Linked DNA regions of Hydrogenispora ethanolica. The protein of the gene in region 2 binds, or shares a complex with, the protein of the main gene of each other region. Links are inferred from orthologs where the notes say so. Each region holds a gene or a part of one and is shown on either strand. Other genes may lie near its edges.

Region 1 (5,534 bases), on a different replicon or contig from region 2:
GATTGTGGCCCATGGTCCGGCGCGGCGAGGAACAATATATCTTTCCTTACCAGGAAGAAGCGGATATAATGTTTAATTCCGCGCTCATCTATGAGTTGGCTGTTCTAAAAAACTTTGCTACGCCGTTACTTGAAAAAATTGCGCCCGATGTACCCGAATATTCGGAAGCAAAGCGTTTACTAAAATTCTTGAGTTACTTTTTACCCTTGGAAGGCGGAGAGATACCACTTAACTCCCTGTTACGGGAGTTTATTGGAAACAGCTGCTTTGCGAAATAGTTGAGGCCTTGGAGTCACCTGCTTTTCTTGACTTCAATTGTGAATTAGTGTTAAAATGAAGCGAACTATAAGTACAGTTTGATGATCCGGTATTTCGGATCTTTATTTTTGACCTGTGATTTTTTAGGAACTAACGTTAGGAACAATCGTTAGTTTATGGTGGCATTGTAGTTATAGTTCCGAACGCATGTTTAATGGAAGAGGCGGCTTTGCCATGAAAGCGGTTAAAGCGGATTGAATGATGATAGTGAAACGGATTTTAAAGTCCTGGATCGGAACGTTCTCTCTCGACGATTATCAATTAATCGACGGTTATTTGAATGAAGCGGGTAAAACTCTCTTTTTTCAAATGGGAAAGATCGATCAGTTTCATTCCCTTGCTGTTGCTCAAACAATCATAGCCGACTCGAAAAGGGAAGCTCAACCGTCTTCTCACGTAATTCAAGCTGCATTATTGCATGATGTTGGGAAAATGGCGGATGATTTCAACTTACTCACCCGTATCCTGGTGGCTTTAATCCGACGGTTGGTACCGATTTATCGGGGCAAATTGGCGATGGCTCAGTTGGACCGGCGTTTCTGGGGGAGGGTGCGCTACGGATGTTATATCGACTTGATTCACCCGGTTCGGGGTGCGCACTTGACGCTCCGGGCCGGTTTCGATCCGGCAGTGGCTGAGTTGATTCGACGTCATCATGATCCGCCGAGGCTCAATCAAAATCCTGATTTGACAAAATTGCAAACCGCCGATGATCAAAATTAAGGAATGCCGATGGATTATCAAATTCAATTGGATATTTTTCAAGGGCCGCTCGATCTTTTATTGCATTTGATCGAGAAAGATGAGATCGATATTTATAACATTCCGATCGCTTTGATTACCGAAAAATATCTGGAATACCTCCAAACGATTCAGATGTTGAATTTGGAGACCGTAGGTGATTTTTTAGTCATGGCAGCGACCTTGATGCAGATCAAGGCCAAGCTTCTATTACCGCAGAGTCAGTCTGCCGCCACAACTGAAGCGGATGCCGCCGAAGAAGATCCGCGTTGGGAATTGGCTCAAAAATTAATCGAGTATAAAAAGATTAAGGAAGCCACTCGCAGCCTGATTACACTTGAAAGCGAACAATTGCAGATATATCCGCGCTCAGGAGGGGAATTTGCCGATCAAAAATTGGCTCCCGAGGCCGATCCCATCAAGAACCTTTCGATTTGGGACCTGATGGAAGCTTTTAAGGCAATTATCGAAAGTCAATTCACCAAGGATTTTGATACCATTCCTAAGCAGGAAGTTTCCGTTAAACAACGAATGAATGAAATATTGGCTCTCATTCAAAATGAAGGCCGGGTCTATTTTAAACAAGTATTTGCGGAGATTAGGAGTAAAATTGGCCTCATAACCTGCTTTTTGGCCGTCTTGGAGTTGATTCGTCTGAAGCAGATCGTGGTTTTTCAAGAGGCTCTTTTTAGCGACATTCGATTATCCCTTCCCGAGAAGGTGATGAATACGCAATGAATTTAACTATGGCGCGTGCTGTCATTGAAGCGTTGATTTTTGCTTCTTCAGAGCCCATTCAACTTAAAACAATCGCCGAGATTGTCGAGATCAACGAACATACTGTGAAACAATTGCTTGGGGACTTAATGGCTGATTATCAGCATGCCAAAAAAGGGATTCAGATCATTGAAGTCGCCAACGGTTATCAATTCTATACTCACCCGGAGTGTTCCCCCTATCTGGAAAAGTTGCAGAAAACCCCGCGCAATGTCGGGCTTTCACCCGCGGCCATTGAAACTTTGGCCATTGTTGCCTACAAGCAGCCAATTGCCAAAGCGGAGATCGAGGCATTGCGCGGAGTGAGCGTCGAAAGTTCCATCGCCACGTTGGTCGATAAAAATCTGATTGAAGAGGCCGGGCGGAAGGAAGCTCCGGGCCGGCCCATTTTATACCGAACGACCAAACAATTTTTAAGGTATTTTGGCCTCAACCATCTGGATGAGCTTCCGAAGATTCCGGATTGGGTCGGGGTGGGAACGGGCGAACTGGAATTCACCGTAAAAACGGAGGTAAATAAAAATGCGCGAATTTCTTAAGCGGTATTTTAAGATCGAATTAAGTCGGGATAATAATTATTACTTCGGTTTATCACTCTTGATCGTAGGGATCGTTTCGATTTTTTGGTATTTGAAGTTCGATCTGTTTGAACCATTGGCGTTTTTGGTCACGTTTCTCATTATCGGCTGGGGGTTTGTTTTACTGTGGAAAAGCGATGACGATTTACGTTTTGAGCAAGCCCAAGCAAAAATCGCTGCGTTGGAAACGGAGCTGGAAAGCTATCGCATGGCAAGCGCGAATACCCTTTCGCTTCCGAATGTCCAACCTTCGCAATATTTGAGAAAATACCGCAGCCATCGCCGGCATTGCTTCTGAGTTTTCATAGATGAATCGCATGTATCGGCAAAAGAGGAATGGGTATGTTTGAAACCGCAAAAGGCAGAGTTGTCGAAGTTCTGTTTCAAAGTCCCGATCTCCAGGAATTACTGGTGGAAATAGACGGCCAGCTTCAACGTGCTTATCATTACCCTTGTTTTCAGCGGAAACTCCAACCGGGCGAGGAAGTATTCCTTAACACCAGTGCGGTGAAGCTCGGTTTGGGGACGGGCGGTCGTCATTTCGTATTACCTGCCGGGGAGTCCGACGTTCCGGCCGAAGCGCCGGCGGGACATATCATGAAACTACGTTATACTCCGTGGCAGTTTCCGGTTTTGGCGGTAGAAGAGGAGGCTAGCCCTTTTCATGAGGCGCTGGAGAACGCTACTTCGTTGCGGGGCGTTCCGGTGGTCGCCGCTTCTCTCCATAGCATGCTTCCGGGGATCATCCTCGGTTTTCGCAGCTATTTTCCGAGAAAGCCTCGAATCGTTTACATCATGACCGACGGTGCCGCCCTTCCGGTTGCTTTGAGTCAATTGGTCCGGGAATTGAAGGCAAAAGAATTGCTTCAGGCTACCATAACTACCGGGCATGCCTTTGGGGGCGATCTCGAAGCGGTCAGTATTCCTTCCGCACTAGTCGCGGCCGTCGAGGTTCTCTCGGCCGATCTGGTCATTTGCGGATTGGGTCCGGGGATTGTCGGCACGGGTACGGCCTTGGGATTCAGCGGAATTGAGCAATCCTGGATCATCGACCTCACCAGCCGCCTGCAAGGCATCCCGATATTGGCTCCCCGGGTCAGCACGGCTGACCGCCGGGAGCGTCATCACGGATTGAGCCATCATTCCCTTACCGTCTTGGACCTGGCCAATCAGCCAGCTTTGGTGGGACTATCCAACCGGCTTCCCGCGGACTTGATTGAAGAGATTACCGCAGCAGTGATTTTAAAAAAACTGGAACAGCGTCACCGTTGGTACGCGCTGGACGATCCTCCGGCCGCCCAATTATTGGCCGAGCACCAGATTTATGTCAAAACCATGGGGCGGACGGCGAATGAAGATCCCTGGTTCTTTCAGACTTCAGTGACAGCCGGCATGTTGGCTGCCAGAGCCGCGCTGAACCAGTTAGATACCTTAGCCAAATTGGAGATGGAGAATCATGGCTGAAAATTTGAAGGAAACCACGGTTTCCAAGAATACGATTCACCATGGCAGCTTTCTCGATTTGCACCGTGACCAAGTGCGGCTGCCCAACGGCAAGATTGCCAATCGGGAATACCTGCTTCATCCCGGGGCGGCAGCTGTCGTCCCTCTGCTCGATGATGGCCGAATTGTTATGGTGAAACAATTCCGCTACCCCACCGGTCAAATCATTTTAGAGATTCCCGCCGGCAAACTCGATGCGGGGGAAGAACCGGAGACTTGCGCACGGCGCGAGCTTTCGGAAGAGATCGGTTACGAGCCGGGCGAATTGATTTATTTATCCTCCATTTGGACCACTCCTGGATTTACCAACGAGGTTATCCATTTGTTCCTGGCCAAACAATTGCGGCCCTTCCGGAGAGAGCCGGATCCAGACGAGTTTTTGGCGACCGTTACGATGACCAAGGAAGAAGTGTTGCAACATTTGGATACTGCGGCGATTGTCGACGCCAAAACAGTGGTTGCCCTGTCTTATGTCGAACGGCGCAACTTATGGTGATATTCATCGATACCCAGCATATATTGGACTGCTTTGAATATAGATTATCAGGCGTATTTAGCGGAAATATCCATTCGGAAGATAATCAATGACTCAATCCATGTCAAAAAGGTGATCAATTGCAGACCGTTCATTTGACGTTCAATGCCTCCGGAGCGGTGGAAGGTGCCCGGCGCGGCGACGCGGTAGTTATTGTGGATATTATTGATATGTCGACCAGCACGGAAGTGGCGCTGGAGAGTGGAGCCATTGCTGTTTTTGGCGCGGCTCCGACCGGATGCAAGGTTCCGTTGAATATCAATCCTGATCGGATCGGGTATTTGGCGGGGAAGACCGCTTTGAAATACAAAACGCAACTGATCGTGGTGGCCGAGCCGCGTTATGGCGAGGATAGCGAGCGGGCCAAACGGGCCGAAGCCGCTCTGGCTGGTGTGGCACGATCCGGCGCGGAAGTGGGCTCGATCATCCCCAATATCGGCACGGAGATCGGAAAATTTGCCGTTTTTACCGGTAAAGTCGTATTATTCATCTCGGACACCGGCGGAGTCGCTTTTGACGCGGCCTATAATAACGGAGCGCCGGCGGTCCTGACCGCGACAGTGGTCAGAACTCCACTCAAAAAAGGTTGCGAACCGGCCAAAGTCGGGATCGAGCGCGCCATCGAAACAGCGCGGAAATTGGATTGCGGCATTACAATCGTTGCTGCCAGCGCCAATTCGCTGGAGGATGTGCTGGCCGCGCAATATCTGACCCAGGCGGTGATACAGAGCGGCTTTTTAAATCCTGCTTGACTGAAGCGATGGTAGCGTAAAAGGCCGGTTTTTTTGCCGTTGGCCCAGTTGGGACAAGAACGATCCGCAGCCTGAATCTCGCAAAAGACAATCATATATTCTCCTACTTGACCATAAAATTTTAACAATGGACAAGGGGGGAAGATGATGCTTTTAACATTACGATTGCGCCAAATAATCCAAGATTATATCAGAGATCGCATCTTCTTGGTCGCGCTGGTTTTAATCCTGTTATCGATGGGGATAGCCTTTGGAGTGATAGCCGCAAGCGTATTGGAGAAGGATCAGCAACGTGAATTGGTCCGGTTTGTAAACCAGGGGCTGCATGGG
Region 2 (5,913 bases):
TGGCGAATAAATGAAAGTAAAAGCGCCGTCGTAGCGGATCTTCCGGACCAAGTCCAGCGTTTCCTCGAAATCAGCCTCGGTTTCACCCGGAAAGCCGACGATGATGTCGGTCGTCAGGGCGATCTCTGGCAGCCGCGCTTTGATCTTGGCGACCAGCGCCTCGTAACTCTCTTTGGTATATTTGCGGTTCATCCGTTCTAAGACCCGGCTGCTGCCGGCCTGCACCGGCAGGTGCAAATGGCGGCAGATCTGCCTAGAGGCCGCCATGGTCTCGATCAACTCATCCGAGAGATCCTTGGGATGAGAGGTTTGAAAACGAATCCGCGGGATCCCGGTACCGGAGGCGATCTCCTGCAAAAGTTTAGCGAAATTCCAATCCCGCTCCGGGAAGTCCAGGCCGTAGGAGTTCACATTCTGGCCGAGCAGGGTCACCTCTTTGACCCCGGACTCCACCAATTCCTTGATCTCCTGGCGGATCTCGGCCGGCCGGCGGCTGCGCTCCCGGCCCCGGACATACGGCACGATACAATAGGAACAATAGTTATTGCAGCCATACATCACCGTAACCCAGGCTTTATGGGGATCGTCCCGTTTGGTGGGCAGACCCTCATGAATCTCCCCTTCGCTATCCCATACTTCAAAGACCCGCGACTGGGAAGTACGGATCTTATCCAGCAACTCCGGCAATTGATGCACATTATGGGTGCCAAAGACCAGATCCACATGTTTGTAGGTCTCCTGAATCTTGGCGACTTCGCTGGGCTGTTGAACCATGCAGCCGCAGACGCCGATGATCAGGTTGGGATTCCGTTCTTTGAGCGTCTTCAGATTCCCGATATGACCGTATAAACGATTTTCGGCATTCTCCCTGACGCAACAGGTATTGAGCAGAATCAGATCCGCCTCTTCCGGGGAGGCGGCCTGAGAATAACCCATCTTGCCGAGTAAGCCCGCCAAGACTTCCGAGTCGTGAACATTCATCTGGCAGCCGAAGGTGGTGATGAAATATTGCTGTGGCACTGTAAATTCCCCTATTTTTTAGTCTCACTCAAATAAGGCCCGGGTAAAGGCCAGCGCGTCGAATTCCTGCAGATCTTCCTTTTTCTCACCCACTCCGATGAGGTAGATCGGGATCTGGAACTGATGCGCGATAGCCAGGACCACGCCGCCTTTGGCCGTGCCGTCCAGCTTAGTGAGGACGATCCCGTCGATTGCGACGGCCTCTTTGAATACCTTGACTTGATTGACTGCGTTCTGTCCGGTGGTGGCGTCCAGCACCAACAAGGTCTCCAACTGGCGGCCCCCGATATTCTGGGTGATGATCCGGCGCACTTTCTTCAATTCTTCCATCAAATTGACCTTTGTATGCAAACGCCCGGCGGTATCGACGATCACCAGATCGCTCTTGCGGGACTGCGCCGCCGCCATGCCGTCAAAGACGACCGCCGCGGGATCGGCCCCTTCCTGGTGATGAATGACGGGCACGCCGATGCGTTCGCCCCATTGCATCAATTGCTCGGTGGCCGCGGCCCGGAAGGTGTCGGCCGCCACCAGCAGAACCTGGCGCCGATGGTCGCTGAAACGGGCCGCCAATTTGGCGATGGTGGTCGTCTTGCCGACACCGTTGACGCCGACGATCAGCAACACTTTATCGCGGGCATCGAAATTAAACTGTTTTCGTCCGGCTCCTTCGATCACCTGCCGGATCAGTCCGATCAGCAATGGCTTTAATTGGGCGGGATCGGACACCTTTTGCTGCTTCACAGTCTCTCGGAGCTGATCTGTCAGGTAAGTGGTGGTTTCCACGCCGACATCCGCCATGATCAGGGTGTCTTCCAACTCGGTAAAGAGCTCCTCGTCAATTTTCTGATAGGATGAGAAGATCCCTTCCAGATTGGTCACTAAAGAATTCTTGGTTTTCGATAGCCCTTCTTTTAAACGGGCAAATAGGCCTTTGTTATTCTCCGCCATCGTATGGTCCATTCCTTATGATTCATATTTTTAGGGCTCAGCCCACTTTTTCATTCAGATCCAGCGAGATTAATTTGGAGACTCCCATCTCTTCCATAGTCACCCCGTAGAGCGCGGTCGCCGCTTCCATGGTGCCGCGACGGTGGGTGATCACAATGAATTGCAGTCTGTGGCTGAACATTTCCAACAGATGCGAGAAGCGTTCCACGTTCACTTCATCCAGGGTGGCGTCGATCTCATCCAGCACGCAAAAAGGCGACGGTTTGACCGCCAGGATCGCAAATAATAAAGAGATTGCGGTCATGGCCCGCTCTCCTCCGGAAAGCAGCGACAGACTTTGTAGTTTTTTACCCGGCGGTTGGGCGATAATTTCGATCCCCGATTCCAACGGGCTGTCCGGCTCCAATAAGTATAAATCGGCATTGCCGCCGGCGAACAGTTCGCCGAAGATCTGCCGGAACTGGTCGCGAATGGTGGCGAAGGTCTCGTTGAATTTCTTGATGATGGTCCGTTCAATCTCATAAATCACCTTAAGCAATGATTCTTTGGCCTTGGTCAAGTCTTGCGACTGATCGGTCAGAAACTCAAAACGTTCCTTGACCTGCCGAAAATCCTCGATGGCCGCAATATTGACGGTGCCCAAGTCCCGCAGTTGGCTCTTATATTCCTCGATCCGGCGCTCCGGCTCCTCAGGCAGTTCCCAGGCAGGATCATACTGGGTGGACCAATCGGAGCCGTAATCTTCGTCCAGGTTTCGTTCAAAATTTTCGATCTCCATCTGCTTCTGATTGGCTTGCAGCTCCAAACGGTGCAGCTGATTCTGGAACTCATTGCTCTTCCGGCGCAGGCTCCGCTGTTTGGTCTCAAGTTCCTTGATGGCCTGGCTGATGGTGGCGCGTTCATGCTTGTTCCGCTCGATCAGGCTTTCCTGGGTTTGCAGTTGCTCTTTAATGGCCGCGGTTTTGGTCTCGGTGGCGGCGATGGTCTCCCGAATCTTAAGTCTTTCGGCGTCAAACTGCGCCAACTTGTTATCCAATTCAGCAAAGAAAGCCAGCAGTTCCGCCAGTTGCTTATCCAACTGCCCTTTGAGCGCATTTTTGCCCTGCTCGGCTTGGCGCTTGGCGCTCAAACTGGATCGTAACTCGCCGATCCCCTGGATCAGCGCCTCTTTCTGTTCCTTGGCGGCTTTCATCTGTCCCGCCAGTTCCGAAAGCTGATGCTCCAGTTCCCGCAAGGCTTGCTCTTTCTCCGCCATGGACTGGGCCAGTTCACCCTGGCCCAACTCGAACTGATCGCATTGGCCGGCCAATTCCTGCAATTGTTCGGCATGGAGCCGCTGCTCCTGATGGGTCTTTTCAATGGCCAGTTGTAGATTGGACAGTTCTTTGGCAACCGTCGCTTTTTGGATTTTCGCTTCGTTCTCCTGCCTCATCAAGTCTTTGGCAGTCTGCGCGTTTTGCTGCAATTCCTGGCGGTAACCGGCCGCAGTCGCCATCCCTTTTTGAAGCTCCGCTTCGGCAGCTGTTTTCTCCGCCTTGAGGTCCTCGATTTCTCTGCGCCGGCTCAACAGGCCTAAGCGCCGTTTGTCGACGCTTCCGCCGGTGATGGCACCGCCGGGAATCACCAGATCGCCTTCGGGAGTGACAGTCCGGATGCTGCGGTCCAGTTTCTGTCCAATCTGAATGGCCGTGCGCAGGTCGGGAGCGACCACGGTTTGACCGATCAAATAAGCGAGCGCCTGGCGGTAAAGGGGATCGAAGGTCAACAGAGAAAGCGCGGTATGACAGCCATGTTGCGCCAACAATACCTGATACTGTCCAACCCGCCCTTCCGAACCCTGAATCGTATTGAGTGGCAGAAAGGTAGCTCTGCCCTTATTATGTTTCTTTAAAAAGGTGATAGCCGCTTCGGCCTGCCGGTCGCTTTCGATCACCACGTTTTGAAGATTGGAACCCAGCGCGGTCTCGATAGCCAGCTCCATACCGGGCCGGACCTGGATCAGATCGGCAATAATCCCTTTGATGCTGGCATAGAAGGGTTCGCGGACTGCTTCCGCCAATAAGGATTTGACGCCCTGAAAGTAACCCTGGTAACTCCGTTCCATCTCATCCAGCAGTGCGATTTTACTCTCGAGACCCCGGGCTTTATCCTGCCATTCTCTGTTTTTCCGCTCCAACCCGCCCACTTCCTGCTCCAGCCGGGTATTTCTGGAGCTAAGCTCGATCATGGTTTGTTGACAATGAGAAAGCTCAGCTTCGATGCGGGACAAATCCTGCTGTCGCGATTCCGCTTCGTTTTCCGATTGTGCCAGCTGTTTCTCGAGGATTTCTTGTTTGCGTCGGCATTCGGAGACTTGCTTCTGGATAAAATCTTTTTGCAGTTCGGCACTATTGATCTTATTTTTGAGAGCGGCAATCTGATTCAGCGTCTCGATATAATCATTCTTCACCGATTGTTCGGTCGCTTCGAACGTGGCGAGCTGCTGATTGAAGGTTGCCAGCACGCTTTCCTGCTCCTGCAACAATTGGCCTTCGGCTTCCACTTGCTGGCGGATGGCGGTGATTTCGGTCTCTAAAACCCCCTGCTGTTCCCGGAGTGCAGCCTGACGCTGACGCCCCGTCTCCAAACCGTTTTGCTGCTCCAACTGTTGCCGGTCCAGATCGGATAGTTTTTCCTGGAGAAAATTCACCTGCTCGGCAAACTTGTCGATCTGGTTCTGAAGGCGGTAATATTCCTCGTTAAACTGCGTGAGCTGGTTGTCGTGCTCCAACAGTTGATAGCGTTTGGCCTCAATTTCCGCTTCAATAATATTCTCCTGGCCTTCAAAATCCTGAAAAGCCGCGTCCAATTCAGTTCGGGTTTGAATGATCCCGTTCAGCTCGGTTTGAAGCCGAGTAATCAAAGCGCCGAAATAATGGATTTCCACCTGGCTCAATTGCTGCCTGAGCGCCAAGTATTTTTCGGCCAGAGCCGCCTGAGATTCGAGCGGTCCCAACTGTCCCGCCAGCTCTTGCAAGATATCTTGCACCCGGAGCAGATTCCGGTCCGTCTCTTCCAGTTTTCTTTCCGCAATCATCTTGCGGGTTTTATATTTGTTGATCCCCGCGGCCTCTTCAAAGATGGCCCGTCTGTCCTCGGCCTTCACCGACAGAATGGAATCGATCTTCCCTTGTCCAATAACAGAGTAAGCCTCCTTGCCGAGGCCGGTATCGAAAAAAAGTTCTTGCACATCCTTAAGGCGGACGGAGGATTTGTTGATTAAATAATCACTTTCTCCAGAACGGAAAAGCTTTCGGGTCACGGCGATCTCCGTAAAATCCACCGGAATGGAATGATCGCTGTTGTCCAACACGATCGAGACCTCCGCGAGACCCAGTGGCCGACGTTGATCGCTGCCCGCGAAAATAACGTCATCCATCTTGGAGCCGCGCAGAGTTTTGATGCTCTGTTCACCCAATACCCAGCGCAAAGCGTCGGAGATATTGCTCTTGCCGCTGCCGTTCGGCCCGACCACTGCGGTCACGCCGGATGGAATTTCCAACCGGGTTTTATCGGCAAATGATTTAAAACCCACGATTTCCAGGCGTTTTAAATACAAAACGGTTCCTCCTTCGCTCAAAGTATTTTACCACAAGATGGGCAAAAAAGAAATACCCGCCGAATTGAGCGGGTTTCTGCAGGTTAACCGACTTCAAGGTGGATCGAGAGGTCTTTTCGCTTGCGAGCTTTGAGTGGAATTTTGGGGTTCAGTAAAGAGCCGTATTGAAATAGTATCTTCTTCAACTTGATCCGCGCCCGAGTCCGTGCATTATCGACAGCCTTCATGGAAAGTCGCAAATGCTGCTGAATCTCATGAATCGTCAGGCCATTCAGCAGCATTTGAATGACTTGGTACTCTACGGGGGAAAGATGAGCCTCCAATACAATGGCCAATTTTTGTAC

What was found. Proteins that work in one complex are often made in the same cells at the same time.
Region 1: the proteins of smc (region 2) and EDC14_RS16790 are in contact, whole or in part, in a crystal structure (PDB 3ZGX), measured with the Bacillus subtilis proteins. The link is inferred for Hydrogenispora ethanolica from one-to-one orthologs.

What each region holds. Positions count from the first base shown.
Region 1 is NZ_SLUN01000022.1:38,003-43,536, reverse strand. What follows is about bases 1-2,923. They hold EDC14_RS16790 (segregation and condensation protein A), read left to right. Parts: upstream 1-1,050; coding sequence 1,051-1,797; downstream 1,798-2,923. Other genes in these bases: EDC14_RS16775 (DUF3866 family protein), read left to right, coding at 2,757-2,923; EDC14_RS16780 (hypothetical protein), read left to right, coding at 2,359-2,712; scpB (SMC-Scp complex subunit ScpB), read left to right, coding at 1,794-2,375; EDC14_RS16795 (HDIG domain-containing metalloprotein), read left to right, coding at 517-1,041; EDC14_RS16800 (nucleoside kinase), read left to right, coding at 1-278. Also shown: more of EDC14_RS16775, read left to right, coding at 2,924-3,878; EDC14_RS16770 (NUDIX domain-containing protein), read left to right, coding at 3,871-4,413; EDC14_RS16765 (hypothetical protein), read left to right, coding at 4,533-5,204; spoIIM (stage II sporulation protein M), read left to right, coding at 5,352-5,534. UniProt on the Bacillus subtilis protein: Participates in chromosomal partition during cell division. May act via the formation of a condensin-like complex containing Smc and ScpB that pull DNA away from mid-cell into both cell halves.
Region 2 is NZ_SLUN01000043.1:40,432-46,344, reverse strand. What follows is about bases 1,809-5,913. They hold smc (chromosome segregation protein SMC), read right to left. Parts: upstream 5,570-5,913; coding sequence 2,009-5,569; downstream 1,809-2,008. Other genes in these bases: EDC14_RS23265 (sigma-70 family RNA polymerase sigma factor), read right to left, coding at 5,653-5,913; ftsY (signal recognition particle-docking protein FtsY), read right to left, coding at 1,809-1,971. In the rest of the region: tRNA (N6-isopentenyl adenosine(37)-C2)-methylthiotransferase MiaB, read right to left, coding at 1-1,020; more of ftsY, read right to left, coding at 1,045-1,808. UniProt on the Bacillus subtilis protein: Required for chromosome condensation and partitioning.